3 regions of the Sorangium sp. So ce296 genome follow, and region 3 is predicted to be linked to each of the others. Evidence: riboswitches for the same ligand, from Rfam matches in the RefSeq annotation. Region 3 holds a riboswitch; each other region holds the start of a gene.
The links. A riboswitch is a leader RNA that binds a small molecule or an ion and turns the genes downstream of it on or off. The one in region 3 is predicted to bind cobalamin.

Region 1 (9,924 bases), 6.1 Mb from region 3:
CGAGCCGGGCGACGCCGTCATCCTCATCGCCGAGGACGACAGCGCGATCGGCGCGCCCTCGAAGAAGCCGCCGAAGGTCGACGAGCGGGCGATCCGGGACGGCAAGCCCGCCGCGCCGCGGCCCGAGCGCACGCTCCTCCTCGGCTGGAACCGCCGCGCCGCGGCGTTCATCAACGAGCTCGATCACTACGTCGCGGAGGGCTCCGAGGTCACCGTCGTCGCCGACGTCCCCGACGCCAGGGAGCAGCTCGAGGCCGAATGCGGCGAGCTCCGGAACCTCGCCGTCAGGATCGAGCGGGGCGACACGACCGATCGGCGCACGCTCGACCGCGTGGTGGGCTCCTACGATCACGTGGTGACGCTGAGCTACTCCGACGCGCTCGATCCGCAGGAGGCCGACGCGCGCACGCTGGTCACGCTGCTCCACCTGCGCGACCTCGAGGCGAAGCGCGGCCAGAGCTTCAGCATCGTGAGCGAGATGCTCGATCTCCGGAACCGCGAGCTCGCCGAGGTCGCGCACGCGGACGACTTCATCGTGAGCGACAAGCTCGTCAGCCTGATGCTCGCGCAGATCTCCGAGAACCGGGACCTGGCCGCGGTCTTCGAGGACCTGTTCGATCCGGAGGGGTCCGAGCTGTACCTGAAGCCCGCACGCGACTACGTGCGCCTCGCCCGCCCGGTGACGTTCGCCACGATCGTCGAGTCGGCGCGGCGCCGCGGCGAGGTCGCGGTCGGCTACCGCCTCGCGGCGCAGGCCGACGACGCGGCGCAGGCCTACGGCGTGAAGGTGAACCCGAGGAAGCGCGCGCCGGTGACGCTCGGCGAGGGCGACAGGATCATCGTCCTGGCCGAGCAGTAGCGGGGTCAGCGCGCGTCGGCGCGCTCGAGGAGCACGCCCGCGGCGGCGATGGCGAGGGCGGCGAGCGGGATCGCGAGCGCGAGCGCGGCCGGCCCGAGCCAGGCCGAGGTGGCGTCGTTCCAGAGCAGCGACGCGAGCACGATCGCGTCGCGGAGGCCCTCGCGCGCCTCGAACGCGTCGGGCCGGTACATGAACGCCGCCGTGGGCAAGAGCGGCGCGATCCACACGGCCGACGCGACCATGAGCGCGTGGAAGCTGTCGCGCATCCGCGCGAGGAGTGGCAGGAGCGCCGAGAGCAGCGCGATCGCGAGCGCGACGAGGGCGAGGCCGGCGCCGAGCGCGCCCGCCGCGCTGACCATGTCGTTCGCCGCGATGTGCGGCGCGACGGCGAGCGCGGTACAGGCCGCGACCGCCACGCCCGCCCCGGCCCCGGCGAGCAGCGACGGCGCCGTGCGCGCGGCGAGCAGGACGCGGGCGCGGATCGGCTTGGCGAGCAGGATCTCGAGCCGATGCTCCTCCCGCGCCGTGACCGTCGCGTCGACGAGGCCCGCCAGGGCGACGAAGTAGGCGACGAAATAGGTGGCGAGGAGATCGTTGATCAGGAGCACGGCGGCCATCCCCTCGATGCCGAAGGCCTGCTCCAGGAAGTGGATGACCTGGGCCGGCACGCGGACGAGCAGCGCGTGCGTGCCGAGCACCACGAGCGCGCCCGCGATCGCCGCGACGAGCGAGGTGCGGCGCGGGGCGCGGCGCGCTTCGAGCGCGAAGTAGCCGCGGAGCGAGCCCGCGGGGGCGGTCGCCCGGGTCATGCTTCCATCCTCCGGACGCCGGCGGCGCCGACCGCGACGGTGAGGGCGGTGAGCGCGGCGAGCGCGAGCATCGGCGGGCCGAGCACGGCGGGGCCGAGGTGGTCGAGGCTCCCGAGGCCGAGCGCGCCGAGGGTGATCGGGTTCGCGAGGGTGATGGCCCGCCAGGCGGGCTGATAGAAGCCGATGAGCGAGAGGCCCACGAGGCCCCCGAGCGTGGCGAACCCGATCAGCGCCGAGGCGCCGCGGTGCTTCACCCACGCGGCGATCGCGGCAGAGAGCGCGGTCGCGAACAGGGCCGCGAAGGCGTGGAGCGACATCGCGCCGAGGAAGGGGCCGGGGCGGAAACCGGGGACGCGCGCCGCGAAGTAGACGGCCCCGGCGAGCTGGGTGGCGCCGTGCAGGGTCCCCATCACCGCGCACGCGCTCAGCGCGCGGAGGACGAAGTAGCGCGGGATCGAGAGCGGCTTGCTGGCGAGGAGCGGCAGCACGCCGGTGTCGCGCTCGCGGAGCACGACGCCGCTGGCGAGCACCACGGGGATGAACGCGATCGCCTTGTTCATCGTCAGGTCGATCCACACGTACATGAAGGTCTGGAACGGCCCGGCGTCGCCGAACCAGGCGGCCATCGCGGCGCGCACGTGCTCGGGCGGCCGCGCGAGCACGACGGGGATCGCGACCAGGGCGTAAGCGAGCATCGCGACGCAGAGCCAGGTCTTCCGCTCGCGGAGCGTCGCCAGGTAGTCGAGCCACAGGAGGCGGATCACGCGGCCTCCCGGCGCACGAGCGCGAGGTAGAGATCGTCCATGGTGCGGGCGCCGTGCGCGTCCTTGAGGCGCTCGACCTCGTCGCAGGCGACGAGGCGCGAGCGGTGCATCACCGCGACGCGCCGGCAGAGGGCCTCGACGTCGGAGAGGATGTGCGACGAGAACACGACGGTGACGCCGCGCTCGCGCGCGAGCTCGCGGAGCAGCTCGAGGAGCTCGTGGCGGCCGAGGGGATCGAGCCCCGAGGTCGGCTCGTCGAGCAGGAGCACCGCGGGCTCGTTGATCAGCGCCTGGGCGATCCCGACCTTCTGGGCCATGCCGGTGGAGAAGCCGCGCAGGGGGCGGTCGGCCTCGCGCTCGAGCCCGAAGCGGCGCAAGAGGGCGTCGGCGCGCGCGGCCGCGACGTCGCGGGGCAGCGCGAACATCGCGGCGACGTAGCGGAGGAACCCGCGCGCCGTCATGTCGGGGGGCAGCGCGTACGAGGCGGGCAGGTAACCCGCGCTCCGTCGGACCTCCAGCATCTCACGGACGACATCGCGCCCGAGCACGCGCGCGGACCCCGAGGTCGGCCGGGTCAGGCCGAGGAGCATGCGCAGCGTGGTCGTCTTGCCGGCGCCGTTGTGCCCCATGAAGCCGAAGATCTCGCCCGGCGCGACGGTGAAGCTCACGCCGTCCACGGCCGTGACCTTCCCGAAGCGCTTGCCGAGCGCGTTCACCTCGATCGCCTGGTTCATCGCTCTCTCCCTGCGCGCGATGCGGTCGCGCGGTGTGTCGTGGAGACCGTGGTCGTGGAGGCCGCCGCGGGGCGCGCCGCGAGGCCCGCGCGGAAGATGTCGGCGATCGCGTCGAGCGCGCGCTCGCCGGCGAAGGAGCCGAACGACGTGACCAGCCCGAGGTGCTGGGGCGCGAAGCGCAGCACGCCGAGCACGAAGGGGATCGCGTCGCGATCGACGTCGGGCCGGATCTCGCCGCGCGCGATGCCCTCGTCGACCCAGCCGACGATCTGGGCGACCTGCGCCTTCGCGGCGGCGGCGCTCGCGGCGTCGTCCTGCAGGCGGAGCGCGCGGAGGTCGGGGTCCTCGCGGAGGAGCTTGCCGAAGAGCGGCTCCGCGGCCTGCTGGCGGTAGGCGAAGCGGAGGGTCGCGACGAGGCGATCGAGCGGCGAGTCGAGGCCCATCACCTCGGCGGCGAAGCGGGCGCGGATCGCGGCGAAGGCCTGCTCGACCACCTCGCGCAGGAGGGCCTCCTTGTCGGCGAACTCCAGGTAGAGCGCGCCCTTCGCGCAGCCGGCCTCGGCGGCGACGGCGTCGAGGTTCACGCCCTTGAAGCCGCGCTCGGCGAAGAGGCGCCTGGCGGCCTCGAGGATCCTGGTGCGACGGGCAGGGTCGCGGGGCTTTTCGGGGCGGCGGGCGGGCACAGAACCGATATGACTCATTCAGACAAATGAGTCAAATCGGGCGACGCCTCGACGTGGGACCGGGCAGGGCCACGGGAGGGCTATCTCCGCGCGTCAGGGATCCACGCTCGAGCGCGGCTCCGGGCGCCGCGCCTCACTGCATGATGTCGTCGACGAGCCGCGCCACCAGCCGGTCGCCGAGCAGGTGCTCCTCCACGAGGTCCTTCGCGTCCTCCTCGCGGACGCCGCGGTACCACACGCCGTCCGGGTAGACGGCGACCGTCGGCCCCTCGCCGCAGCGCCCCATGCACGACGTCCTCGTCACGCGGATCTGCTGCTGCTGGCCGGCCTGCTTCACGCCGCGGCGCAGCGACTCGAGCAGCGCCAGGCTGCCGCGGTCCACGCAGTCGGCGTTGCCGCAGACGAGCACGTGCTTGCGCAGCGGGCGGTGGGCGTGCGGGTGGTTCGACGCCTGCGTGTGCGTGAGCGTGTGGCGCACGCTGTAGAGCATCGCCTTGAGCCCGCCGACCTCCCGGGCGAGCCCCGGCAGGGCCGTGCGGTACATGCACGTGTCGCAGGGGAGGGGAGCCTCGCCGGCGAGCGCCTGGCGCGCGCGCTCGTCGATCAGCCCCGACAGCGCGCTCGACCGGCCGAGGTGGGGCGCGAGCGACGCGCGGATCCACGGGTACGTCGACGCGAAGCGGTCGACCTGCTCGGCGAGCTTCGTCATGAGCCGGCCGGCGAAGAGGAAGTAGGGGAGGACGACGACGCGCTCGGGCCGCTGGCGCGCGACGCGCTCCAGCGTCTCCTCCACCGAGGGCCGCGTGACGCCGATGAAGGTCGGCTCGACCAGGAGCAGCCCCCGGCCCTCGCCGATGAGGCGCGTCATCTTGCAGAAATCGCCGTTCGCGTCCGGGTCGCTGGACCCGCGCCCCACCACGACGAGCGCCGTCCGGGCGCGCGCCGCCGGGTCGTCCGGCAGCGCGGACGCGGCGCGCTCGAACGCGAGCTCCGCGAGCGCCGGGTGCACGCCGAGGTGCCGCGCCGCCGAGAAGCGCACGCCCGGGTGCGCCGCCCGCGCCTGCTCGAGCGCCAGGGGGATGTCGTTCTTCACGTGCCCGGCCGCGAACAGGAACAGCGGCACGACCGCCACCCGCGACACCCGCGCCGCGAGCGCCGCGAGCGCGTCGGCGAGGTACGGCGTCGCGAGCTCGATGTAGCCGTGCTGCACCACGAGCCCGGGCCGCGACGCGCCGTAATCGGCGACGAGCGCCTCGAACTCGGCGTTCGACGCGGCGTCGCGGCTGCCGTGGCCGATCAGCAGGAGCCCTTCGTCATGCATGCGAGCGCCTCCTCCAGGGTGAGCGGGAGCATTGCGCGGCCCCGCGGGTCGAGCGGCTCGGCCGGGCCCAGCCGGGTCCAGAGCTCCGCGACCCACGGCCGCCTGAGCCGCGCCCGCGCGAGGAGCTCGCCGGCCGCGAACACCTCCCGCGGCGGCCCGTCCGCGAGCACCTGCCCGTCGCCGAGCAGCACCGCGCGCGTCGCGAACAGCGGCACGAGGTCGACCGCGTGCGTCGCGGCGACCAGCGTGGTCCCCTGCTGCTCCGAGAGCGCGCGCAGCGTCCGGCACAGGGAGAGCTCGCCCTCCGGGTCGAGCCCCGCGGTCGGCTCGTCGAGCAGCAGCACGCGCGGCTGCATCGCGAGCATCCCGGCGATGCACGCGCGCTTGCGCTCGCCGAAGCTCAGCGCCTCGATCGCGCGGCCGGCGAGGTGCGCGATCTGCACGGCCGAGAGCGCCGCCTCGGCGCGGCGCCGCGCCTCGGGCGCGGGCAGGCCCAGGTTCCGCGGGCCGAACAGGACGTCGTCGAGGAGCGTCGCGCCGAGCAACTGGTCGTCCGGGTCCTGGAGCACGAGCGCGGCGCCCGCGGCCACGGCGTCCGAGGGCGAGCCCACGCGGCGGCCGGAGATCTCGACGCTGCCGCCGGGCGCGGGGAGGAGCCCGACGAGCGTCCGGAGCAGCGCGGTCTTGCCGGCGCCGTTGCCGCCGAGCACCGCCACGGACTCGCCCTCGGCGACGTCGAGGCGCACGTCGCGCAGCGCGGGCTCGGCGCCGCGGTAGCCCACCCTGGGCGCGCGGAGGGCGATCGCGCTCATCCCGCCGCTCCGGCGGCGACGCTGAGGCCGAGGGCCGCGAGGGCGACGGCGGCGAACGCGAGGTTCGCGGCGGGCGCGCTCGGCCGGCGGTCGGCGACGGGGAGCTCCCCCCGGTAGCCGCGGAGCTGCATGGCGACGGCGGCGTGCTCGGAGCGCTCCAGGGTCCGGAGCGCCACGACGCCCGCGACGGCGCCGGCCGAGCGCGCGGCGGCGCCCGGGCGCGCGAACCCGCCGCGGAGCGCGGCGGCGCTCCACGCGCTGTCGGCGGCGCGCTGGAGCACGCCGGCGAAGCGCCGCGCGAGCGCGAGCAGCTCGACGAGGGCCGCGGGCGCGCCGAGCCCGGCGAGCGCCGCCTCGATCTCGGCCGGCGCGGCGGCGCTCGAGAGCCACCGGAGCACCGCGGCGGCCGCGAGGACGCGCGCGGCGATGGCCGCGGCGCGGCGGGCGCCGTCGCGCGCGATCGCGTCGAGCGGGAACGGCGCGCCCGCGAGGAGCGGCTCGCCCGGGGTGAGCGCGAGCGCGAGGGCCGCGGCGACCCCTCCGAGCCACGCGGCGGGCGCGAAGGCGCGCAGGATGGCGCCGGCGGTCACGCCCTGGAGGGCGAGGGCCGCGCACGCGACGGCGAGCAGCGCGGCCGGCGTCCAGGGCGAGCGCGCGCCCGCGGCGACGCAGCACGCGGCCACGGCGGCCCCGAGGCGGAGCCGGGGATCCACGTCGCGGAGCCGCGCGGGGGGGTCAATCCGCACGGAGCCCGTCGCCGCCGGGCTTGCCGGCGGGCTGGCCGGCGCGCTCCACGAAGAGCACGCGCGAGAAGTAGCCCAGGGCGAAGCCGGAGAGGAGCCCTGCCCAGAGGAAGGCGAAGAGCAGGAGGTCGCCCTCGAGGCCCGCGAACAGCGGCCCCGTGTCGTGGCGGCCGGCGTCCTCGGCGACGCGGCGGACGACGGCCTCGTCGACCCCGTCCCACGAGGCGTCGCCGCACGCGGCGAGCCAGAGCGCGGCGGCGGCCAGCAGCGCGCGCTGCGCGGCCCGCCGCGTCACGACGCCCCCGCGGGGAGCGGGACGACCTGGAGCCGCTCGAGGATGTCGGGCCGCCGGGCGCGCAGGAAGACGAGCGCTCCCGCGGTCATGGCACCCTCGAGCAAACCGAGCGGCAGCTGGGTGGGGACGAAGGCCAGGGCGACGCCGGTGAACATGGATCCCACCGACCCGTCGCCCGCGAGCCCGAGCGCGAGCTCGAGGGCCGTGGTCGCGTACGTGGCCCAGTCGGACGTCACGCCGGCCAGGAACCCCGCGACCCAGAGGCTCGCGCCGCAGCGCCGCGCGAGCCGGAAGACGAGGTATCCGGTGAACGCGCCCGCGATGCCCATCGACGCGACGTCGGCGCCGAGCGTGGTGAGCCCGCCGTGCGCGAGGAAGAGGGCCTGGATGAGGAGCGCCACCACGGTGACGAGGACGGTCATCCAGGGACCGATGAGCACCGCGGCGAGCCCGGTGCCGCACGGGTGGGAGCAGGTCCCTGCGGTCGGCACCGGCACGGGCATGCACGAGATCGCGAAGACGGCGGCGGCGACGAGGCCGACGAACGGCTTGTAGAAGGCGTCGTCCCGGGTGCGGCGCCGGAGCAGGTGGAGGGCGACGGCGACGAAGGGAAGGGCGAGCGCGTTCCAGACCGCGCACCAGCCGAGCGGCAGGACGCCTTCCGCGAGGTGCATCGCGGCCGCGGGCCGGGGCGCGAGCAGCGTCGCGAGGAGCACGGCGGCGATGGACACAGCGCGGCCGTGAAGACCGATTTCGGCGCTCCGGGTGAAGTCCGCACCCGAACGCCACGAAGACGTGCGCAAGCTGCACCTCGTGGGGGGCTCGGGTAGGTCTCCCGGCTGATGGGTTCAGGGGGCCTTTCGGGCTCCCAGCGCCGCGTCCACCTTCCCAGGCCTCATCAGAGGCCCAGTGGTCTTTGGAGGCGGCTCCCCACTCACGGTGGCGGTACCGCGCCGGTTTCGCACCGGCTTCCCTGTTATGCCCAGAGGGCACCCGAGGTGTGGATTGTCAGATGGATGCTCGGTAGTCCCGTTTCGCGCCCGGCGTCAAGGACGTCGCGCCGCGGCCGCGGGGCAGGCGCTCGCCCTGCGGCGGCTGCCCCGCGGCCGCGGCGCGCGCTGGCGTGTTCGCGGCGGCCGTCTGGCGGCACGCGCTGGCGTGTTCGCGGCGGCCGTCTGGCGGCGCGCGCCGGCGTGTTCGCGGCGGCCGTCTGGCGGCGCGCGCCGGCGCGTTCGCGGCGGTCGTCTGGCGGCGCGCGCTGGCGCGTTCGCGGCGGCCGTCCGGCGGCGCGCGCTGGCGCGTCTCACGCCGGAACGAGCTCCGTGATGAGCCGCGCGCGCGGGCTTCCGCCGCGGGCCGTCCAGCGCGTCGCGGGCCGCCGAGCGCTCCCGGCGTCCGGAGGTCCGGCGCGGCGGAGGGGCGCGCTGTACCGCGCCCGGCCTCACGGCATTGCGAGCGGCCGGTCAGCCGCTGCCGCGATGTCCACCGCGTGTGGTGCCGTCCTGTCGAGCCGACAGGCTGCGCTGCGCGCGCTCGCGCCCTCCGGGGGCAACGTGGCTTCCGCGAAATTGACCGAGACGCACGCGGACAAGCTTCCTCGAAAAAGCTGCAAGCGATGTGCTTCTGTGGTTAAAGTCTCTTTACTTGTTCATCCCGGGATCGCCGCTCGCTCCCCGGGGGCCCGCTCGGAGCGTGCGCCGCCCCGCGCGTGCTGCGCACGTTCCGGTGATTTTCTCGCTGCAGTGTGCTTTGTTCGTCCTGGCTCTTTACTTGTGAGCGAGTGTTCCGTGCCAGGCTCGCTTCGTCGCGGAGCCTGGCGTGAACGGCGGCGGGCTCTCGTGTTCTCTTTTCGAGGGCGCGGCGAGCGACTCCGCCGGACGCTGCTCCGGCGCGGGTATGCCCGGCTCGAACGCGCATTCGCGAAAATCGGCGATGTGCGCGCTGCGCTGTCACCTGGCTGTCATCGTGCCGGTAGCAATTCGCTCATCCGCGTGCAGCGGTTGCACTTTGTTATCGACAACCTGCTTCCGGGTGCCACACTCCGATCACCGCATGCGCACCGGCGCGGTTTCCCCCCCCGGCCCGGAGCGCGTGCGGGCTATCTCGAGCACCGCAGCGGACGTTCTCCGCGCCGCTGCGGTTTCCCTACCGCGGTCATGTCTGGCCCCCCTCCAGCATGACACGCGGTCTTTTTTTGGGGTCTCCTGGCGCGCTGTTCGAAAACTCACTTTCCTGTGAACGTGGCCTTCGATTTCGCCAGGAACGCTTTCATTCCGAGCTGTTGGTCCTCGCTGCCGAAGAGCGCGGCAAAGGCCTGGGCTTCCAGCTCGTTGGCGGCGGTGAGGTCGAGGCTCTCGCCGCGCAGCAGGACGCGCTTGGCGGCGGCGACGGCGAGCGGCCCGCGCGAGGCGATTTTGAGGGCGGTCTCGCGGGCGCGCGCGAGGAGCTCGGCCGCCGGGAAGACGGCGTTGACGAGGCCGATCGAGAGCGCCTGCTCGGCGGTGATCATGTCGCCTGAATAGATGAGCTCGCGCGCGCGGCCGGGGCCGACCCGCCGCAGCAGCCGCTGGGTGCCGCCGAACCCGGGGATGACGCCCAGGTTCACCTCGGGCTGGCCGAGCTTGGCGCCTTCCGCGGCGTAGATGAAGTCGCAGGCGAGGGCGAGCTCGCAGCCGCCGCCCAGCGCGAAGCCGTTGACCGCGGCGATCACGGGGAACGGGGCGGTCTCGATGAGGTCGGCGAGGCGGTGGCCTGCTTCGGCGAACCGCTTCGCGGCGATGCTGTTCATGGCGGCCATCTCCGCGATATCGGCGCCGGCAACGAACGCCTTGCCGGCGCCGGTGAGCACGGCCGCGCGCACCTCGCTGCCCTGCGCGAGGAGGTCGTGGAAGGCCGCGGTGAGGT
Region 2 (9,924 bases), 4.6 Mb from region 3:
GGACCTCGCCGCCGGGCTCGGCCGCGAGCCAGTAGTTGCCGCCGGGGGTCTTGCCATCGCCCGCCGCGCTCGGGATCGCGAGGAGCGGCGCGGCGTTGCCGGGGAACGGATCGGGCGGCGTCGCGAAGCCAGGGAACGGCGGCGCGGGCGCCGGGGGCTCGGGCTCGGGGGCGGCGGAGAAGGAGAGCGACGCGCCGGGCTCGAAGCTCACCGAGAGGACGCCGCCGCGCGCGCCGACGACGACGCCGGGCGTGCGCTCCTCGACGACGACCTCCTCGATGACCTTGCCGGAGACGAGCAGGAGCGTGTGGCTGCTCGTGATCCGCGAGCTCTCGGCCGTGAGCTCGCGGCGCAGCGCGATCTCGTGCGAGGCGTAGAACTGGAGGCCCCTCACGTCTCTGTCGGATAGGCCGTGCTGGACGCGGAGCTCGTGCGTGAACGGGACGAGACGGGGGGCGCAGCCGGCGAGGAACGCCAGGAAGACAACGGCGAGCGCGAGGAGCGGGGCGAGCGGCGCGGCGGTCGCCGGGCGCCTCCGCGCGGCGTGGATCGGGCGGACACGGAACAGCATGGAAGCCCTCGTGGAGGTGCCGCGGCACGAGAGCCGCGGGCGTACTCCCTCGCAACGGGGCGGCCGGACGGACCTTACAGCGCAAGCTCGTGCGGCGGCGCGCGGTCTGCCGCTCGGGCAAGGGCAGCGCGTCCAGCTCAGCGATCCGGAAGGGGCATACCCGAGATCGTTGCCAGCGCGCGGACGAGCTTGTCGAAGCTGTCGGAGCGACCGCGGACGAGGGCGATGTTGATCTTCCGTGTCTCGCTCAGCTGATGCGTGGTCGGCAGGTAGCCCGGGACGAGCCTCCTCAGCACCTCCTTGGCGCCGCGCTTGCTCTCCACCATGGGAGCTCCAGCCCGCCGCAGCTCTTCCTGCGCGTGATTGAGGAGCAGCCACGTCTCGTACTCGCGAACCGCCATCACGGCGTCGCCTGGCATGAGCACCTGGATGGCGCGTGCGGCGTCGGGGCCCCACGTCGCGGGGCAATCGTCATCCGCATCGCACAGGGCGAGCACGGCCTGAGCTCCCCGGGACCGCGCGAGCTGCACGGCGCGGCGCAGGCCATCGGCGTGACAGCGGCGCAGCGGGCTCCTGTCCCTCTCGTTTACCAGCTGGCTGCGAGGATGCCGGATCGGATGCTGGTCGACGATCCACGCCATATCCAGGAGGTACTGGCGCAAGATCCGCATGCAGAGGTTCGGGATCGCGCCGACCTCGCCCCTGCCCTCGACGATGCAGACGAGGCGCTTCATGAGGCTCAGAGCTGGACGCTCTCGGGCTCTTCCCCCTCGATTCGCAGCGGCTCGGAGCGCATCAGCTCGGCGACGGAGAACAGCCCCTGTCGTACGACCTCACGCTGCGCCGAGGAGAGCGGACCGATCTGCGTCACGCCGTCACGATACGAGCACACGAGGATCTCCTCCTCGCGCGCGGCGTCGAGCAGATCGGCGCTATGTGTCGTGATCAGCAGGGAGCCCCTGGTCGACGCGTCCTTGAGCACGTCGAAAAGCAGCTGGGCCGCTCCGACGTGGATCGCGACCTCAGGCTCCTCAATGATCAGGAGCTCGTCTCCGGTCATCTGCTGAGCTGCGACGAGGATGCCGAGCGCACGCAGGGCGCCCTCCGACATCTCGCTCGCCGAGAACCGCGCCACATGTCCTCCAGGCTGGTGCTGCTCAAATTTGAGGAGCAGGAACCGGTCGAACGCCTCCACGGAGACGCGCAAGAGCCCCGGGACGATCCGCTGCATGGCGGCGAGGACGCGCGCCTGTCCTTCGGCGTCGAGGCTCCGGAAAGCCACGGCGATGTTGCTCCCCGACTCGTCCAGGCGGGTGAACTCGGTCGCGAGCTGCGGCTGACGCATGACCTCGGCGTTCAGCCGGATCCGCGTGACGTTCCGGAGCGCTGTGACCCTGGCGATGTCGAAGAGCTGGCGCGCGAACACCATGGCGCTCGCGGTCTCGCTGGGGGCGCTCCCGTTCGAGAACACGCGCCTCTCCCCTCCGATCTCCACCTCCAGCCCCTCGGGCGTCCGCTCCACCCAGCTCACCGGGGCGCCTCGGACGAAGAGCTCGATGGTCTCGCTGCGGAACGCCCAGGCTCCGTTGCCCTTCGCGCGGACCGTGAACTGGTGACGCAGGTAGTCGGTCTCGAGGGCAACGCGCGACATCGCGGCGCGGATGTCGACCACAACGTCGGCCTGCTCGTCCTCCTCCGGCTGCCAGCGCCTGATGCCGGCGATGCCGCCGCGCCGCTCGACCGCGGTCGCGGCGTCGATCGCGACCTCGCTCGCAAACACGAGCGCATCGGCGAAATTGGACTTGCCGCTGCCGTTCGGGCCGACGAGCACCGTGAAGGGCGCCAGATCGACGCTGGCCTCCGCGATGCTCCGGTAGTTCCTGAGCTCGACGCGCCTCCACATCTGCGCCGGCGCTTCGCCGATTGTGGGAGCGCCGGCGTCGACATACCGGCGCACTGCGAGGCTGAACCCGCTCGTCGCGATCTCGTCGACGTCGACGAGCCGCGCATACCCAGGAACGTCGCTGGCCGCTCGGAAAGCTTCCGCGATCCTGGCCACGTCCTCGGGCCCGAGCCGGTTCTTCACGCGCCCCTCCTGGAACCCTCGCGAGGCATCGATGAAGAGCACCTCTCGCTTCCTCGACGCCGGTTTGACGCGGCTCAAGAGGAGGATCACCGTGGGCCCCCGCGTGGACGGGAGCAGGTTGGCAGGCAGCCCGATCACCGCGTCGAACAGGCCATCCTCCAGCATTCTCCTTCGGATCTCCCCCTCCAATCCTCCCCGAAACAGCATGCCTTCGGGCGCCAGCATCGCCATCCGCCCGGTAGGATGGAGGCTGGCGAGCATGTGCTGTAGGAACGCGAAGTCACCGCGGTTCCTGGGAGGTACCCCGTATCGAAAACGATGATGGGAATCGTGCTCCGCCATGTCATGCCCCCACCACGTCAGCCCGAACGGCGGAACGCAGAGGACGCGGTCATGACGCACGAGATGGCCACCCTCGGTGCTACGCGGCTCGCGGAGCGTGTCCCCCTTCTCGATCTGCGCGTTCGGCAGCCCGTTCAGGAGCATGTTGATCCTGGCGAGCGTCCAGGCATCGACGCTCTTCTCCTGACCATGGATCGAGAGGCTCCGCCTATCTCCACCGCGGCGCTCGACGTATGTGGCGCACGCGACCAGCAAGGTGCCGGAGCCGCACGCCGGATCGTGGATACGCATCCCCTCGGAAGGATCGAGCAGCTCCGCCATGAGTTCCGCGACCGTGGCGGGTGCAAGGGGCTCACCGCTGCGCTTGCCTTCCCCGAGGGCCATCTCCTCCAGGAACAGGATGAAGGCGCTCCCCAGCGTGTCGGGCGCGGCCAGATCCCCGTCACGAAGCGGCAGTCCCGAGAAGATCCGGACGAGCTCGTGGAGGAGAGGAGCACGCTCCGCGCGGTCCCCGAAGCGTCGCTCATCCGTGAAATCGACCGAGGAAAGCACGCCATCGAGAGCGGGGTTGAGCTCCTCGATCGCCGCGCAGGCGACGTTCAACGCCACATCGACCATCGTCGGAGCGGCCTCGATCCTCGCCCATCGCGCCCGAGCAGGTACCGAGATGTCGTACGTGGAGGGATCCGCGTCGTTCAGACGCTTCAGGAGGAGCAGGACGGCGATGACCGTCCGATGCTGCCCGCTTTGGCCATGCGTGTGCCGAAGAAGCCTGGCAGCCTCGAGGAGGCAGCTCACGAGCCGTTCCTTCGTCAGTCGACCCTCACGCGCCTCGCTCCCAGGGCCGAGCCTGGCCGCTGCGCCCCCCCGCGTCCCCGTGGCGCCGCGCGCCGCGATCTCCGGCGAGGGCTCCTCGAGCACACGCTCGATGAAGGCAGCCTTGTCACGCCCGCGCGCGTCGAGGCCAAGCGCACGGCACAGCTCTCTCAGCTGATCGATGCGCAAAACGCGCAGCAGCTCATGGAGCTGCAGCCCCGGCGTCGAGAGGATCGCGTCGAGGATCGCCGCCTTCTTCCGCCGGTCGGGCAGGTCGACGCCGAAGCGATCGGCCAGGGCGGCGAGATCTGCCCGGGAGAGCAGCTGCAGGACGTCGTGGGGCGTCGGCATGGCTGCGCGAACGATACACGCGCGCTCCGCGGGTCGCGAGCCTGCCTCCTTCCGCCGCCGCCCCCACCAACATCATGCCCCAGCCTCGCGCACGCCGCGGTCACGCGCTGGGTCACGGGCTAGAGCGCAGCGTCCCCCCTCACTCCCAGTACAGCGTCGCCCGCCCGATCGCCGTGAACGGCCACCCCGGCGAGTAGTGGATCCCCGTGACCGCGGCCGGCTCGTACGGCAGCCTCGAGTCGCTCGCGAACTGCACCTCGCGCCACGTCGCGTCGAAGAGGTTCTGGATGTCCACGGCCGCCTCGACGTTCCTCCACCGGAGCCCCGCGTTCGCGTCGACCACCGTGAACCCCTCGGCGGTGAGCGACTCGTCCTCGGTCGCGGGCCGCGCGCCGATCGCCTTCACCCGGAGCGCCGCGAATGGCGTGAGCGCGCCGAACGCCCTGCGCACCCCGATGCCCGCGGTCAGCGTCCGCGTCGGCGCGAGCGCGACCGCGCTCCCGTTGCCGGCGTTCGCGCGGAAGCGCGCGCGGGTGAAGGTCGCGTCCACGTCGGCGAAGAGCCAGCTCCCGAGCCGGTAGCGCGCGCTGATCTCGATCCCGTAGCGCCGCGTCTCCCCCGACGCCTCGGTCTCGCCGGCGTCGCCGCTCCAGACCAGCTCGGAGTCGAGGTCGAGCAGGAACCCGGCCGCGCTCAGCGAGAGGCCGCGCACGGGCGCGACCCTCGCGCCGACCTCGTAGCCCTTCGCCGGGGTGATCAGCGTCGCCGCCCCCCGGCCCAGCACCGCGCCCCGCGCGTCGTTCGAGTGGAAGCCGCGCCCGTAGTGGGCGAAGAGATCGAGCCCGCCCACCGGCGAGACGACCGCCGAGAGCTTCGGGAGCAGCTGCATCTGCCCCCGCGCGCCGCTCGACCGGTTCCCCGTCCCCTCGAGGTCCTCGCGCAGATCGTCCACGTTGACGTCGATCCACTGCCCGCGCACGCCGAGCACGAGGCGGAGCCAGCGCCGGAGCCGGGCGTCCTGCTCGACGTACACGCCGATCTGGCCCTCGTCGACGTGGGTCCGATCCCGCTCCTCGAGCCGCTCGCGCGCCTCGTCGTGGTGGAGCGACTTGTCGATCGCGTCCGCGCGGATCTGCGCGCCGAGCGAGGTCGTGAACCTCGCCCCGCGGTGCTCGATCTGCTTGCGGAACCGGAGATCGGCGCCCAGCACGGTGCGGTCGTCGTTCTGCTCGATCGCATCGCCGTGCACCGGATCCTCGGCGAAGAACGTGAAGTTCGAGTACAGCGTGAAGCGATAGCGCAGGAGGTAAGCCATCGCGCTCAGGTCGGCGTCCCGCCACGCGGTCGACGCGGAGACCGACGCCATGTGCCGCGAGGTCGCCCCGCCCTCGGTCGGATCGACCGCGCCGAAGTGGTCGATGCACGGCTGTCCGAAAGCGGACGGCGGCGGGTTCAGGCCGCCCTGCTCCCCCTCGCCGCACACGGCGCGCGCCGGGATCTGGCCGGAGCCGTACCAGGTCGAGCCGTAGGACATCCACGTCGCCTGGACCTTGCCGGTGCTGCCGAGGTCGCGCGTCGCCCTCAGGAACACGTTGAAGCGCTTGAGCCGCTCCGGGCTCTGGAACGGCCCGTCGTTCCGGTAGACCTCCGCCGCGGCCACCGCGCGCCAGTCGTCGCCGAGCTCCGGCGAGGCGATCACGAGGCCGCGCAGGATGCCGTACTGCCCCACGCTGAGCTGCGCGGAGCTCTCGTCGAGCTTCTCGGCGAAGCGGAGGTTGACGGCGCCCGCCGTGCCGAAATCGCCGATGCTCGCGTAGTAGGGCCCCTTGTAGCCGTCGAGCCCGACCACGAGCTCCGGGATCATGAAGTAGAGGTCGGTGAAGCCGTGCCCGTGGCCGTGGCTGACCAGGTTGACGGGCACCCCGTCGACGAAGAACGCGACGTCCGTCCCGTGGTCGGCGTCGAAGCCGCGCAGGAAGTACTGGTTCGCCTTGCCGCCGCCGGCGTGCTGCACGGCGAAGAGCCCGGGGACCGACTCGAGGAGATCGCCCGGCCGGAGCCTCGGCCGGAGCTCGAGCTCGCGGTGCCCGACCGAGACGCGCGAGGCGGCCTCGCTCCCCGGCTTCTCCGCGTGCACCGTGACCTCGATGGGCTCTCCCTGGGCCCGCGCTGGCCGCGCGGCGGACAGCAGGATCGCCAGGGCGGCGATCCGAGGGAGTCGATGGCGGTGTCCGTGGCCCTTCGTGACGTTCTCGCGCAGCATTCATGTCCTCCTTCGCGCAATCGCGCGGAGCGGCGCCGGGCCGCTCGCATCGAGCTCCACGAGGAGGAAAAAGGCCGCCCACGGCGCGACGCCCTGGACCGACCTCTCGCCCCCGCGGGCGACCAGAAGGCAACGCGGGGGCGGCTCGGGATCCGGGACGTGCGCAGGGCTGCACCGGCTCGGACCTCGCCGCCTCCCTCGAGGCTCCCAGGTCGAACCGGCGTCGGATGTGTCCCCGTCGCCGGGCGCGGGCAGGTCTTCGGGCTCGCGAGCGCTCCGGCCGGGCCGGCTTCCTACTGTCCACCGCTTCCCAGCCCTCATCGGGCCAGTGCATGGGGTGGAGGTCGTTCTCGCTTACCGCTGCGGGGCAGCCCCGGAATCTCACCGGGTTCCCTATTCAGCCTGAGCGAGCGCCCAGGCACCAGCGCGGCGCGCACCCTAGGAGGATGCGCCTCCGGCTGTCAATCGCTCCCGCTCACCTCGCCCGCTCCGCGCGCGTCCCTCGCCACGCGCCCGACTCGCGCGGGCTCCTGTCCGCCTCGCGCCCGCCCGCGCCCGCTTCACGCGCGCGCCACCTGAACGCGAGCGCTCGCCGCGCGACGTCCGGGTGCAGGCCGAACGTTCGGGCTCTGGCGAGGATGGGCTCGCTCCTCCGTGGGTCGCGTGCTACACGGCCGCCGCCGTATATGCCGCGTAACGACCTCCGCAACATCGCCATCGTCGCCCACGTCGACCACGGGAAGACGACCCTCGTCGATCACATGCTCCGCCAGTCGGGCGCCTTCCGAGAGAACGAGGTCGTGGCCGAGCGGGTCATGGACTCGAACGACCTCGAGCGGGAGCGCGGCATCACCATCCTCGCGAAGAACACCAGCATCCGGTACCGCGGGGTCAAGATCAACATCGTCGACACGCCCGGCCACTCCGACTTCGGCGGCGAGGTCGAGCGCACCCTGATGATGGCCGACGGGGCGCTGCTCCTCGTCGACGCCGCCGAGGGCCCGCTGCCGCAGACGCGGTTCGTGCTCTCGAAGTGCCTCCAGCGCGGCTTCCCGGTCATCGTGGTCATCAACAAGATCGACCGGAGCGACGCGCGCGCCCACGAGGTGCTCTCCGAGGTGTTCGACCTCTTCTGCGACCTCGAGGCGAGCGACGCGCAGATGGACTTCTCGACGCTCTACGCGATCGCGAAGTTCGGCCAGGCCAAGCGCGAGCTCGAGCACGAGGCCAAGGACCTGGAGCCGCTCTTCGAGACCATCCTCGAGCGCGTGCCCGGCCCCTCCGGCGACCCCGACGGGCCGCTCCAGGTCATCGTCTGCAACACGACCCACGACGACTACGTGGGCCGGCTCGCGGTCGGCCGCGTGGTCCGGGGCACCGCCCGGTCCGGCGCCGACGTCGCGCTCCTCGGCGAGGGCGGCCAGTCGCGCGGCTACGTGAAGATGCTCTACGCCTACGAGGGGCTGAAGCGGGTCCCGGTCGAGAGCGCCGCCGCGGGCGAGGTGATCGCCATCGCGGGGCTCGATTCGGTCACGATCGGCGACACGATCGCGGACCCGGCGACCCCCGAGGCGCTGCCGCGGATCGTGGTCGAGGAGCCGACGATCAAGATGAGGATCGGCGTCAACACGTCGACGTTCGCCGGCAAGAGCAAGCAGTCGAAGTACCTGACGAGCCGTCACCTGAAGGAGCGGCTCGAGCGCGAGGCGATGAAGAACCTCGCGATCCGGGTGGAGCCGACCGAGGTGCCCGACACGTTCGTGGTGCTCGGCCGCGGCGAGCTCCAGCTCGCGATCCTCGTGGAGACGATGCGGCGCGAGGGGTACGAGATGCAGCTCTCGAACCCCGAGGTCGTGACGCGCGAGATCAACGGCGAGGTGATGGAGCCGATCGAGCTCGTGGTCGTCGACGTGCCCGACACCTACGTCGGCGTGGTGACCGAGCGCCTCAGCACCCGGCGCGGCCGGATGGTGAAGATGACGAACCCCGGCTTCGGGCGCGCCCGCCTCGAGTTCCGGGTGCCGTCGCGCGGGCTCATCGGCTTCCGGGGCGAGTTCCTGACGGCGACGCGCGGGACGGGCCTGCTCAACACGATGTTCGACGGCTGGGCGCCCTGGGGCGGCCCGATGATGCGCCGCCCGACCGGCGCCATCGTCGCCGATCGCGCCGGCGTGGCGACCCCGTACGCGCTGCACCACCTCCAGCCGCGCGGCATGTTCTTCATCGTCCCCGGCGTCGAGGTCTACGAGGGGATGATCATCGGCGAGCACAACCGGCCGAACGACACCGACGTCAACGTGATCAAGGAGAAGAAGCTGTCGAACGTGCGCAACCACGGCAAGGACGAGAACGTCCTCCTGGCCAGCCCGCGGCTGCTCACGATCGAGACGGCGATGGAGTGGATCGACGGCGACGAGCTCGTCGAGGTCACGCCCGACGCGGTGCGCGTCCGCAAGAAGGTGCTCGCGTGCAACCGCCGGGAGCGCCGCGAGGACGCGATCGAGCAGGCGCAGGCCGTGGAGTGAGCGGCGACGGCGCCCGGCGAGCGCGCGCCAGGCGAGCGCGCGCCCGGCGAGCGACCCCCGCCCCTGCCCGCGCCGGCGTGGACCGGTGTAGACTCCCGGGCATGAGAACGACGCTGCATTCGGCGCTCCTCGCCTCGCTCATCGCGCTCGCGGGGGCGAGCGCTTGCGGCGGGGCCGTCGTGGTCGACGGCGCCCCGGGGGACGACGACGGCTCCGGGGGCGCCGGCTCGAGCGCGACGTCGAGCGGGCGCGCGAGCGTCGGCGCGGGCCCGCAGTCGTCGAGCTCCAGCGCGGCGGGCTCGGGCGGCGGAGCGCGGGCCTCGTGCGATTTCTTCTGCGCCCTCTTCGACGGCACCGCCTGCCCGGACCCCGGCTGTCGCGACGCCTGCGACGAGCTGCTCTCTGTGCCGCGCCCTTGCAACGACCTGACCGCGCCGTTCTTCGACTGCATGGGCAGGATGGTCCAGATCCCGTCGGTCACGCGCTGCGAGCAGATCTCGGCGTGGCTCGATCCGCTGTTCGCGTGCATGCCGTCCAGCGACCCGGCGTGCGACCCCGACTTCATTTACGTGGACTGCGCGCCGTTTTACGAAGATCAGCGGGCCTGCCAGCTCAGCGAGGGCCGGTAGCGGCGGGGCGCGTCACCGGCCGGGGCGCGGCCGCGCGTCTGGCCGGAGGGCGCCTCGCAGCGGCCCGAGGGCGTCGGTGACGAACGCGACGAGCGCCTTCACGCGCGGCACCCCGCGCGTGTCGCGGTGCACCCCGAGCCAGAGCGCGCGCTCGGGCGGCGGCGACGGCGGCGAGAGCAGGCGCAGGCCCGCCGTCGCGTCGCCCAGGTAGCGCGGCAGGCAGACGAGCCCGACCCCGGCGGCCCCCATCGTCGCCTGGGCCTCGCGGCCGTTGGTGCGGGCGGCGACGCGGGCCTTCGCGGCGACGGCGCGCAGCCACGCGAGGTCGGCGACCGCCGGCG
Region 3 (9,924 bases):
CTCCCATCTCCATTGAAGTCGGCGTGCTGGTTGTACCCGGGGTTGCCCAGCTGGGTGCTCCACGACGCCACCAGGATGTTGTAATCGGCGGTGTCCACGTCGCCGTCGTTGTCGAGATCCGCGTCCGCGATGTTCCCGAATCCGTCGCCGTCGGTGTCTCGCTGGTCCGCGTTCGCCGTGAGGTAGGCGTTGTCCGCGCCGTCGGGCACGCCGTCGCTGTCGGCGTCCGGCGCGCCGTCGGGGAAATAGAGCGTCACCTTCGGCGTCACCCCGATCTCCCAGAAATCCGAGGCGCTCCCGGCCGAGTAGCACTGCCCCGCGGGGGACGAGTACTCGTCGCCCGACGGGTTCCAGGCGATCGCCAGGGCGCGCGTGTGGCCGACGAACGCGATGGGCGACGTCGCGTTGTCGTCCTCGCACGCATCAGGCGTCAGCTCGAGGTACTGCGACGAGCTCCCCTCGTTCACCGGCGTCTGGCTGCCCCCGACGACGCTCGCGACCACGCTGGCGCGGATGAGCGCGGCATAGCCATTCTCGCTCGTGCCGCCGACGCCGAATGCGTCCCCGCCGCCCACGTGCAGGGCGCCGTCTCCGTCGAAGCCGAGCGCCGCCGCGTTCAGCACGTTGCTCGCCAGGAGCGAGCCCTCGCTGCCGCCGTAGACGTATGCGCTCGCCGTGCCGTCGATGACGTCCTGGATGTCGGCCGCCGCCCAGATCCTGAGCTCGCCGGTCCGGTTGGGCGAGGTCTGATAGCCGATCCCGGTGACGAGGTTGCCCGCGGAGTCCACCGCGATCCCCCCGGAGGCGCCCGGGATGCTCGTGATCAGCGGGATCTCCGCGATCTGCGGCGCGGTCAGATCGAGGGCGTAGACGCCGCTCGTGTAGCCGCTCGGCCCGCTCCAGCCGCCGTTGATGACGAGCGTGTCGTTACCGTACCAGGCCCCGTCGTAGTAGTTGACGTCGAGCTCGATCACGCCCCCGTGGCCGAGCAGGTCGGGCGGCGAGGTGACGCTGAGGATCGAGCTCGGGAACACGAGCAGCGGCGCCCCGTAGCCGACGCCGAGCGCGATCGTGCTGCCGTCCGGCGAGATGGCGAGGAAGCTCGGATCCATCGGCCCGTCGCTCAGCGTCGCGACGGGCACGTAGACGCTCGAGCCATAGTTTCTCTGGAGGTACAAGGTCTGATCGTTGGCGACGAGGAGCCGCCCGGCCAGCTCGTATCCATCGATCTCCTCGGATGTCGTCGGGAACCCGTCCAGGGCTATGGACCACCCGTCGGCGATGGCGGGTAGGTCGAACGTATACGACGTGTTCCCCGCGTACTCGTCGAAGGCGTCCGCCAAGGCCGGCGGCGAGAGCAGGAGGAGCGCTGCGGCGACAGAAGATGCAGAAATGCGCGCAGAGCCAGCCGCGACGCGCGGCGGCGCTGAACCTTGGGAGATGATCATCGGACCGACCCTTCGCCCCCGCGGGCGATTGCGAAAGAAAGCTCGGGGGACGGATCGGAACCGGGACGGCGCGTGCGTCAGCGCCAGCTCGGACCTCCCCGCCTCCCTCGAGGCTTCCAGGTCAAACCGGCGCGGGATGTCTCCCCGACGCAGGATGTTGGCAGGTCTTCGGGCTCGCGAGCGCTCCGGCTCTCGCCGGGTTCCTACGGTCCACCGCTTCCCGGCCCGAAGGCCAGTGCTCGTCGTGGAGATCGTTCTCGCTTACCGCTGCGGGGCAGCCCCGGATTCGCACCGGGTTCCCTTTTGAGCCCTGGGCCGAAGCCAAGGGCACCAACACGAGGCACTACATATTGCGGTGCGGCGCGCAGGTCAAGCGAGATGTCGCGGAGGAAGCCGGACGAGGGGAGCGACTACCGCCTTACCAGCGGGGGCGTGCTCACGCGTCGCGCGCCCGGAGCTCGTCGTCGAGGCGCTCGTCATACTCGTCGCGAACGGCCCCCGCGGCGGCGCCGCTCGGCGGGGTTGGCTGCGCGGCGCCGCGCCTCCACGAGCGCAGCAGGGCGAAGACCCCGAGGAAGGTCGCCGCGATGCCCAGCATCAATGCCAGCGCGACCTTGCCGAGGACGCCGGACGAAGGCGCCGCGCGGAGGCGGTCGCCATAACGAACGACGAGGTCCTGTTCGATGGCGTCGGCGGCCTCTCCCCGGCGGAGGCGGGCGCGGATCTCGCGACGAAGATCGCTCGCCACCGGGGATTCGTGCACATCGAGCGTCTGATTCCAGCAACAAGGCGCGAGCAGGCGCGCCGCGAGCGCCTTCTCGCCGGGCGCGGGGGTCGAGTCGACGAGCTCGGTGGCGGCCTCGCTGGGCGTCGCCGGCTCGGCCCTGCCGCTGAGCGCGACGCCCGCGATGGCGGCGGCCAGCGCCGCCGCGCGGCGCCAGCGTGAGCTCCGCAGAAGCCGGAGACGCAGGGGCGAGCCCACCGCGCGCGCGCCGTGAGTGGAATGGGCCGGGTCATCCGCCGATGCGCCGCGCTCTCGCTGGGTCATGGTGAGACAGGCTAGCGCGACCGGCCGCAAGGGCCCTGCGACACGATGTCGCGCTCATCCCCGCGCCGCCACGGGCTCGCCAAAGGCCGAGATATCGCTGCATCGTTCGAGGGGATGCGACACCGTGACGCATTGCCCGCGCCACCTTGCAACACCTACTGTCGCGCGCATGCCAAACGAGGTTCTTTGCTCCACGTCTCCTGGGTCATCCTCGGCCGGCGATGGAGCGCCGGCCCGCCGGCGCGGGCGGCTCCGGCCGGTGCAGATCGGGCTCTGGGTCTCTGCGCTCGCGGGGCTCGCCGTCTTCGGTGCGGTGTCGCGCGCGCGCGAGGCGCCCGCCTCGCCGCCCGTGCTCGGCGAGATGCCGGCGTTCTCGATGACGGACCAGGACGGCCGCCCCGTCACGCGGGAGTCGCTCCGCGGTCAGACGCTGATCGTCGACTTCTTCTATGCGAGCTGTCCCGTGTCGTGCCCGAGGCTCTCGGCGCAGATGGCGGCGTTCCAGGAGCGGCTGGCCCAGCGCGGCGAGGCGCGCGGACAGGCGCTCCCCATCCACCTGATCTCGATCACGCTGGATCCGGAGAACGATACACCCGACGTGCTGCGCTCGTACGCGGCGCGCTACAGCAGCGGCCGCGGCGCCTGGTCGTTCCTCTCCGGCCGGAGCGAGGAGCTGAACCGCGTCGTGGTGAAGGGATTCAAGGTGCGCTTCGAGCGAGCTGACCCGTCGGCCGGGCTCGGCGCGATCATGCACGGGGAATGGTTCGTCCTTGTCGATGGGCAGGGCCGTATCCGTGGCTACTACCAGATCGGCGATGAAGAACGAATGAACGAGCTCGTCCGCGACGCGGAGCGACTGGCCTCGAAGGAGCTGACATGAATCGAACGATGCGCTCTCGCCTCCGAGCCGCGCACCTCGCGCGGTCCCTGCTGCTCGGGGCGGCGATCTCGACGAGCCTCACGCTCTCGTGCTCGAAGGCGTCCACCGCCGCTCCGCGCGTCCACCACGCGACGGGCGCCGTCCGCTCGCTCGGCCCGGGGCGCGCCTACGTCAACATCGCGCACGACGACATCCCGGGCTACATGGGCGCGATGACGATGTCGTTCGAGCCCCAGAGCCCGTCGCAGCTCGACGGCATCGAGGTCGGCGACCGCATCGCCTTCGACTTCTACGAGACGGAGGACGCGCGCCGTGTCCTTACGCGGGTCGAAAAGCGCAGGTGAGCCGACTGCAGGGCGGGGCGCGTGGATGGGGGGCGGCTCGCTCGGCGCCGCGTTCATCGCCGCGGCGCTGGGGATCGTCACCCTCACGGCGCTCTCCTTCGCTCCGCCGGCGACCGGCGCCTTCGCCATGCACGGGATCGAGCTCGGGATGACGGCGAGCGAGGTCGTCCGGCGCTTCGACGCTGGGCCGGCCGGCCGCTGGAGCGAGGCGCCGGGCTGCGCCGGGCCTTCGATCGAGTGGTCGCGGGGCGAGGCGGCGCCCGCCAGGGCGCCCGTCTCCGCGCGCTTCGAGTTCCATCAGGGGTTGCTGATGGCCGCGCGGGTGCGCGTGACGCCGGAGGACCCGAGCGCGCGCGGCGCGCGGCTCGAGACCTCCGCCCAGTTCGTGCTCGCGCGTGAGGCGCGGGACGACGGCTCCTCGATGATCGTGCTCCTCGCCCGCGGGTGCCCCGAGCACGAGGCGGAGGTCGAGCGGCTCCTCAGCGGCAGCTCCGCGAGGCGCTGAGGCGGCGCGGGCCGCGCGCCCTTGCCTCCGGACCGCCGCGATGATGTGCGCCTATCGCTTACAGCCGTGCTGATGAACGTCTGTCACGAGAGAAGAATGTCGTGCCAGCGACACGATCCCGAGTCCGCGCTCGTTCAGGAAGCGCGCGAGGTCGAGCCCGAGGCAGCCGGATCTGCCGCTGATCTTCACCCAGGCTCAGCCGCCGCAACCCTCGATCCCGGCCGAGCAGTACGCGCTCCACCAGGGGTTGCACGCGTCGGCGTCCTGCTCGTCGCCTTGGCTCATGTCGAGCAGCTGGGTGAAGCTCGACTCGGCGTCTCCGTACCGCAGGTGCATGTGCTTGGCGGCGCCCTCGCCATGCGGCGGGCGCATGATCACGTAATGGAAAGCCTCGCAGCCGGCCCCGCCGGCGGTGAGCGCGAACTGGAGCCACACCGACTCCGGCGACTCCGGGAAGTAGTGGGGATCCGGCGCGAAGCCTTCGTAGGAGTACGCGCATCCCTCGGCGAGCGGCATTTCGCCCTCTCGGTCGCTGTAGAACGATATCTCTCTCATCTCCTTGAGGGCCACGCGCCCCGGATTGCGCGGATCGTCGGGGCATTCCGGGGCCAGCGGGTCCGACGTGAACTCGCCGTCCACGCCGAGGTAAGGGACACCCTGGTTCGGTTCCTCGGCGACGACCTCGTCCTTGCCGGAATCGTCGTCACCACAACCGAGCAGCAGCACAAAAGCGAACGTCGCGCACAGCGCGCCAGTGAGTCGAGACGCCATGTCCTCAAGGGCTCCTTCGCCTGCAGGGCTCCCTCGCCATCGCGAGCCGACCGGCTCCGGTCGAAGCAGCGTCGAAGACAGGAGGAGCGAGCAGGTGAGCGACCCATAACACACCCGGGGTGAGGCCGTAGCACGAATCGAAGATTTCGTGTTACTGGGGCCGGGCCATGCTCCAGCGGCAGATCGGGGAGGGCGCGGCGAGCTCGCCGACGTGCGCGCCTCGCCCTCCCGCCCGCCCGGGCCCGGCCATGCCGGCGCGACGGCGCCGAGCCCGCCGGCGTGCGCCGTCGTGCCGGCGCGCGGGCGGCTGGCGGCGTATCCGGCGGCGGGTCACAAACGGGGGCCCATGCCGCTCAGCCACGCGCTCCTCGCGGACCCGGTCGACGACCTCATCGCGCTCCTGCGCGGCAAGCGCTTCGTGGCGCTGACCGGGGCGGGGTGCAGCACCGAGTCCGGCATCCCGGACTACCGCGGTCCCGAGACGCGGCGCCGCGCGCGCAACCCGATCCAGGGGCGGGAGTTCTCGAGTTCGGCCGAGATCCGGCAGCGCTACTGGGCGCGCGCCGTGATCGGCTGGGAGCGGTTCTCGCGAGCCGAGCCCAACCCGGCGCACCGCGCCCTCGCGCGGCTCGAGCAGGATGGGCTGATCGAGGGCCTCATCACGCAGAACGTCGACGGCCTCCACCACGCCGCCGGCAGCCGCCGCGTCATCGAGCTGCACGGGACGCTCGCCGAGGTCGCGTGCCTCGCGTGCGGCGCGATGGAGCCGCGCGCCGCGCTCCAGCAGCGGCTCCTCGCGCGCAACCCCGGCTGGCTGCGGCTCGCGGCCGACGTCGCGCCCGACGGCGACGCCGACCTGCCCGCCGAGCACGTGGCCGGCTTCCAGACGCCCCCTTGCCTGCGCTGCGACGGGCCGCTCAAGCCGCGCGTCGTCTTCTTCGGCGAGAACGTGGCGCGGCCGGTCGTCGACGCGGCGTTCGCGCTGGTCGACGCGGCGGAGGCGCTCCTCGTGGTGGGCTCCTCGCTGGCGGTCTTCTCGGGGTACCGCTTCGTGCTGCGCGCCGCGCAGCGGGGCATCCCGATCGCGATGGTCAACCTGGGGTCCGCGCGCGGCGAGGAGCTCGGCGCGCTCAAGGTCGAGGCCCGGGCGGGCGAGGTGCTGCCGCGCCTCGCCGAGGCGCTGGCCGGCGCGCCGCGGCCGGAAGGAGCGCGCGGCGCGGGGCCGGGCGCGCCGCGGCCGGAATGAGGGCGCGGGGCCGGGCGCGCGGCGCCGGGCGTTAGCCGCGCCGGTACATCACGTCGGTGCGGAGCACGTACTTGCGCCCCCGCGTCACCGCGGCGCCCCGGTGGAGCCGCCGGTGCTCGAACACGAGCGCCATCCCGCGCTGCGGGACGATGCTCTGGCCGCCCCAGAAGTCGGTCGTGCCGCCCTCGAAGTCGTCGTTCAGGTAGATCATCGCGGTGAACAGGCTCCGCTCGATCTCCGATCGCGGGAACGACCCGTCGCCGTGCCAGTTGAAGTACTCGCCCTCGGCATACCGGTAGTAGCGGAAGCGATCGTTGAGCCCGACCGCGCGGAGGGCGCCCCAGGTCGGCGGGGTCCACGGCGCGAGCCGCTCCCAGAGGCGCGCCGCGAGCGCCGGATCGTCCAGCATGACGCGGCCGTTGTTGCGCACCTCGAGGTTGATGACGCTGCCGCCCCCGATCGGCGCCTGCTCGAAGCCGTGCGCCTCGGCGCGCGCGATGAAGCCGTCGCACTCCTCGGGGGACAGCAGGTCCGTCACGGTGAAGATGCGGAGGTCGTCGGTGGTGGAGGTTCGCTGGGCGGGTCGTTCGGCGTGCATCGTGCTCATGCGTCGACCATGCGTCCCGGCGGACCGGATCCGGAAGGGCGGGACCGGGCAGGACCGGGCAGGACCGGGCAGCGCGGTGGACAGGACGGCGCGGCATCGCCGATGATCGAGGGCGCGCAGCGATGGCACAGGTCCCCAGGGCGGGCCGAGGCGCGGAGCCCGCGGTCCATTTCAACCACGCGCTCCTGCTGCGGGCGCGCCTCGAGCTCGACCTGACGCAGGAGCAGGTCGCCGCGTCGATCGGCGTCGACGTGCGGACGTACCGCCGCTACGAGTCGGGCGCGGTCAACGACCCGCGGCTCGGCTTCTCGGTCCGGAGCCCGTCCCGGCGGCGCATCCTCGAGCGGCTCAGCGCCGAGCTCGGCCTCGCCGAGGCGGACCTGCTCGTCGGCGAGGCGGGGGGAGCGCCGGCGGCGGAGGGCGCGGCGGCGAGCGGGGCGGGGGAGGCGACGGCCGGGGCCGGGGACGCGGCCGCCAGGGCCGGAGACGCGACCGCCAGGGCCGAGGAGGCGCCCGCGAGGGCCGAGGAGGCGCCCGCCAGGGCCGACGAGGCGCCCGCCGGCGCAGCCGCCGCAGCCGAGGCGCAGGCCCCGCCCATCGCGCCTGCCGCCGCGCAGGGCGCCGCCCCGGCGTGGCGCCCGCTGCACGCGCACACCCTCCAGCGGGCCCGGCACTTCGTCGGGCGCGGCGAGATCCTCGACCGGCTCGCCGCGTGGGCCGCCGCCTCGCCGCCCTCGCCCCCGGTGATCGCGCTCCTCGGCGTCGGCGGCGCCGGCAAGACCTCCATCGCCGAGCGCTTCCTCCAGGGGCTCGGCGACGCCCCGCGCCCCGGCGGGGTGCTCGTCTGGAGCTTCTACGACGACCCCAGGACCGAGGCGTTCCTCGACCAGGCGGCGGCGTACTTCGCGCCGGGCCCCGGCGCGTCCGGCGCGGCGGCGCCGCGGGCCCCGGCGCCGCCCGGCGAGCAGCTCGCGCGCCTCAAGGAAGCGCTGGGGCAGGGCCCGCCGCACCTGCTCGTGCTCGACGGCCTCGAGACCGTGCAGGCCGAGGGGGGCGCCGGCCGCGCGCACGGCGAGCTCCACGACGCGCTCCTCCGCCGGCTGCTCTGCGCGATCGCCGCGGGGCTCGGCGGCGCGCGCGCGCTCGTCACGTCGCGCTTCGAGCTCGCGGACCTCGCCGCCTGGGCCGACGGCGGGCTCGCGACGATCCGGCCGGAGCCGCTCGGCGAGGGCGACGCCGCGTCGCTCCTGCGCCGCTGGGGCATCCGCGGCGACGGCGACGCCCTCCGCGCGCTGTTCGAGCAGACCGGCGGCCACGCGCTCTCGGTCGCCGTGGTCGGCTCCTACGTCGGCGCGTTCCTCGGCGGCGACGCGGCCCGGCTCTCCGCGGCGGGCGCGGCGCACCTCGCCGAGGCCGAGCGCGACGACGTCCTCGCCCGCCGCCTGAGCTCGGTGCTGTCGGCCTACGCGCGCGCGCTGCCCCCGGGCGAGCGGGACCTGCTCGCGCGCCTCTCGGTGTTCCCGGGCGGCGCGGGCGAGGCGGCGCTGCTCCAGCTGGTCCGGGCCGGCGGCGAGATCGCGGGCGCCATGGCGGGGTGGGGCGCCGCGGAGCTCGCCCGCGGGCTCGCGCGGCTCGAGCGGCTGGGGCTCGTGTTCGCGGCGCGGCAGGGCGAGCTCGGCTACTCGACGCACCCCTTCGTGCGGCAGCACTTCAAGTCGCTGCTCGCCGTCCCGCCGGATCGCATCCACGCCGCGGGGAGCGCCGCGCCGCCGCCGCGCCTCGACGAGGCGCCGCGCCGGGCGCCGCGGGAGCGCCGGGCGGTCGACGCGTACGAGGCGATCCTCGCCGAGCTGCTCGGCGCCGGGCGCGCGAGCGAGGCCTACGAGATCTACGCCTTCGGCCTCGGCGGCTTCGCGCACCTCGGGCTCAAGCTCGGCGACATGGCCCGCGGCGCCCGCATCCTGCGCGCGTTCGCCGGCGGCGACGACCCCCGCGGCATGCCGGCCTCGCTGCCCGCGCGCGTGCGCGCGTCGCTCGCGTACGACGCGGGCCTCTACGCGGGCGCGCTCGGCGATCTCGCGTTCGCGTGCGCCTGCTACGCGGCGCACAACGAGATCGCCGGGGCGCTCGCCGATCCCGCGCCGCTCGCGACCGGCCTGCGCACGCTGGCGTACACGGAGCGGCTGCGCGGCCGGCTGACCGAGGCGCGCCGCCTGCTCGAGCGCGGGTCGGAGGTCGATCGGCGCGGCGCGACGAGCGGCGCGCGCGCCTCGGATAGCGGCCAGGCGGTGCGCATCGCGGCGCTGCTCGCCGCGGTGCTGCACGACCTCGGCGAGGTCGACGCGGCGGGCGAGCATTTCGCGAGGGTGCGGGAGCTGGGCGACGCGCCGGTGGCGCGCCGCGCGCTCTGGGAGGCGGAGCACGACCTCGCGCTCGGGCGCCGGGACAGGGCGCGCGAGGCCACGGCGCGGAACATCGCCGAGTGCCGGCGGCGGGGCTGGGAGGGCCACGTGGCGCACGGCCACACGCTGCTCGGCCTCGCGCTGCTGGACGGCGGCGAAGGCGGCGACGAAGGTGGCGTCGCGGACGACGGCCGCGTCGCGCAGGCGGAGGCGCACCTCGCCGAGGCGCGGCGCTGGGCCTCGGCGACGGGCGAGGTGGAGGTCGCGCTGCGGTGCCACGAGCTCGCGGCGCGGCTCGCGCTCGCGGCCGGGCGGCCCGACGAGGGCGCGGGGCAGGCGCTCGAGGGGCTGCACGTGGCGGAGACGTGCGGGTTCGGCCCGTTCCGCGCGCGGCTCGCGGTGGTCGCCGCGCGGTGCGCGCTGGCCCGCGGCGCGGGGGCGGCGGCGTCCGCGGCGGCGCTCGCGGACGCGGCGGTGGCGTGGGCGGGCGAGGACGCGTGGGCGAGGGCGGACGCGCTGCACTGGGCGGGCGTGGCGCGCGCGGCGGCGGCGCGCGCCGAGGAGCTCGCGCGCGGGCGGGAGCTGTTGACCGAGGCGGCGGCGTTGCGGGAGCGCCTGCGCCACCCGGAGGCGGGGGCGTCCCGGGCCGCGCTGGCGGGGCTCGGGTGAGGGG

Region 1: another riboswitch for cobalamin. It lies ahead of WME98_RS25915 (energy-coupling factor ABC transporter permease); the one in region 3 lies ahead of WME98_RS48260 (dockerin type I domain-containing protein).
Region 2: another riboswitch for cobalamin. It lies ahead of WME98_RS31120 (TonB-dependent receptor); the one in region 3 lies ahead of WME98_RS48260 (dockerin type I domain-containing protein).

The regions. Positions count from the first base shown of each region.
Region 1 covers NZ_CP150325.1:6,940,277-6,950,200, forward strand. The annotation lists gene WME98_RS25870 (CASTOR/POLLUX-related putative ion channel) at 1-859, shown strand, start outside; gene WME98_RS25875 (hypothetical protein) at 865-1,668, opposite strand; gene WME98_RS25880 (hypothetical protein) at 1,665-2,432, opposite strand; gene WME98_RS25885 (ABC transporter ATP-binding protein) at 2,429-3,166, opposite strand; gene WME98_RS25890 (TetR family transcriptional regulator) at 3,163-3,849, opposite strand; gene WME98_RS25895 (CbiX/SirB N-terminal domain-containing protein) at 3,983-5,170, opposite strand; gene WME98_RS25900 (energy-coupling factor ABC transporter ATP-binding protein) at 5,146-5,982, opposite strand; gene WME98_RS25905 (CbiQ family ECF transporter T component) at 5,979-6,728, opposite strand; gene WME98_RS25910 (hypothetical protein) at 6,718-7,020, opposite strand; gene WME98_RS25915 (energy-coupling factor ABC transporter permease) at 7,017-7,751, opposite strand; cobalamin riboswitch at 7,829-8,032, opposite strand; gene WME98_RS25920 (enoyl-CoA hydratase/isomerase family protein) at 9,245-9,924, opposite strand, start outside.
Region 2 covers NZ_CP150325.1:8,426,703-8,436,626, reverse strand. The annotation lists gene WME98_RS31135 (DNA-directed RNA polymerase) at 1-571, opposite strand, end outside; gene WME98_RS31130 (hypothetical protein) at 709-1,305, opposite strand; gene WME98_RS31125 (N-6 DNA methylase) at 1,311-4,166, opposite strand; gene WME98_RS31120 (TonB-dependent receptor) at 4,306-6,429, opposite strand; cobalamin riboswitch at 6,663-6,870, opposite strand; gene typA (translational GTPase TypA) at 7,068-8,954, shown strand; gene WME98_RS31110 (hypothetical protein) at 9,056-9,583, shown strand; gene WME98_RS31105 (LysR family transcriptional regulator) at 9,596-9,924, opposite strand, start outside.
Region 3 covers NZ_CP150325.1:13,060,449-13,070,372, reverse strand. The annotation lists gene WME98_RS48260 (dockerin type I domain-containing protein) at 1-1,343, opposite strand, end outside; cobalamin riboswitch at 1,591-1,798, opposite strand; gene WME98_RS48255 (cytochrome c-type biogenesis protein) at 1,885-2,496, opposite strand; gene WME98_RS48250 (SCO family protein) at 2,756-3,376, shown strand; gene WME98_RS48245 (copper-binding protein) at 3,373-3,720, shown strand; gene WME98_RS48240 (hypothetical protein) at 3,746-4,225, shown strand; gene WME98_RS48235 (hypothetical protein) at 4,421-4,996, opposite strand; gene WME98_RS48230 (NAD-dependent protein deacetylase) at 5,343-6,242, shown strand; gene WME98_RS48225 (2OG-Fe(II) oxygenase) at 6,274-6,849, opposite strand; gene WME98_RS48220 (helix-turn-helix domain-containing protein) at 6,972-9,920, shown strand.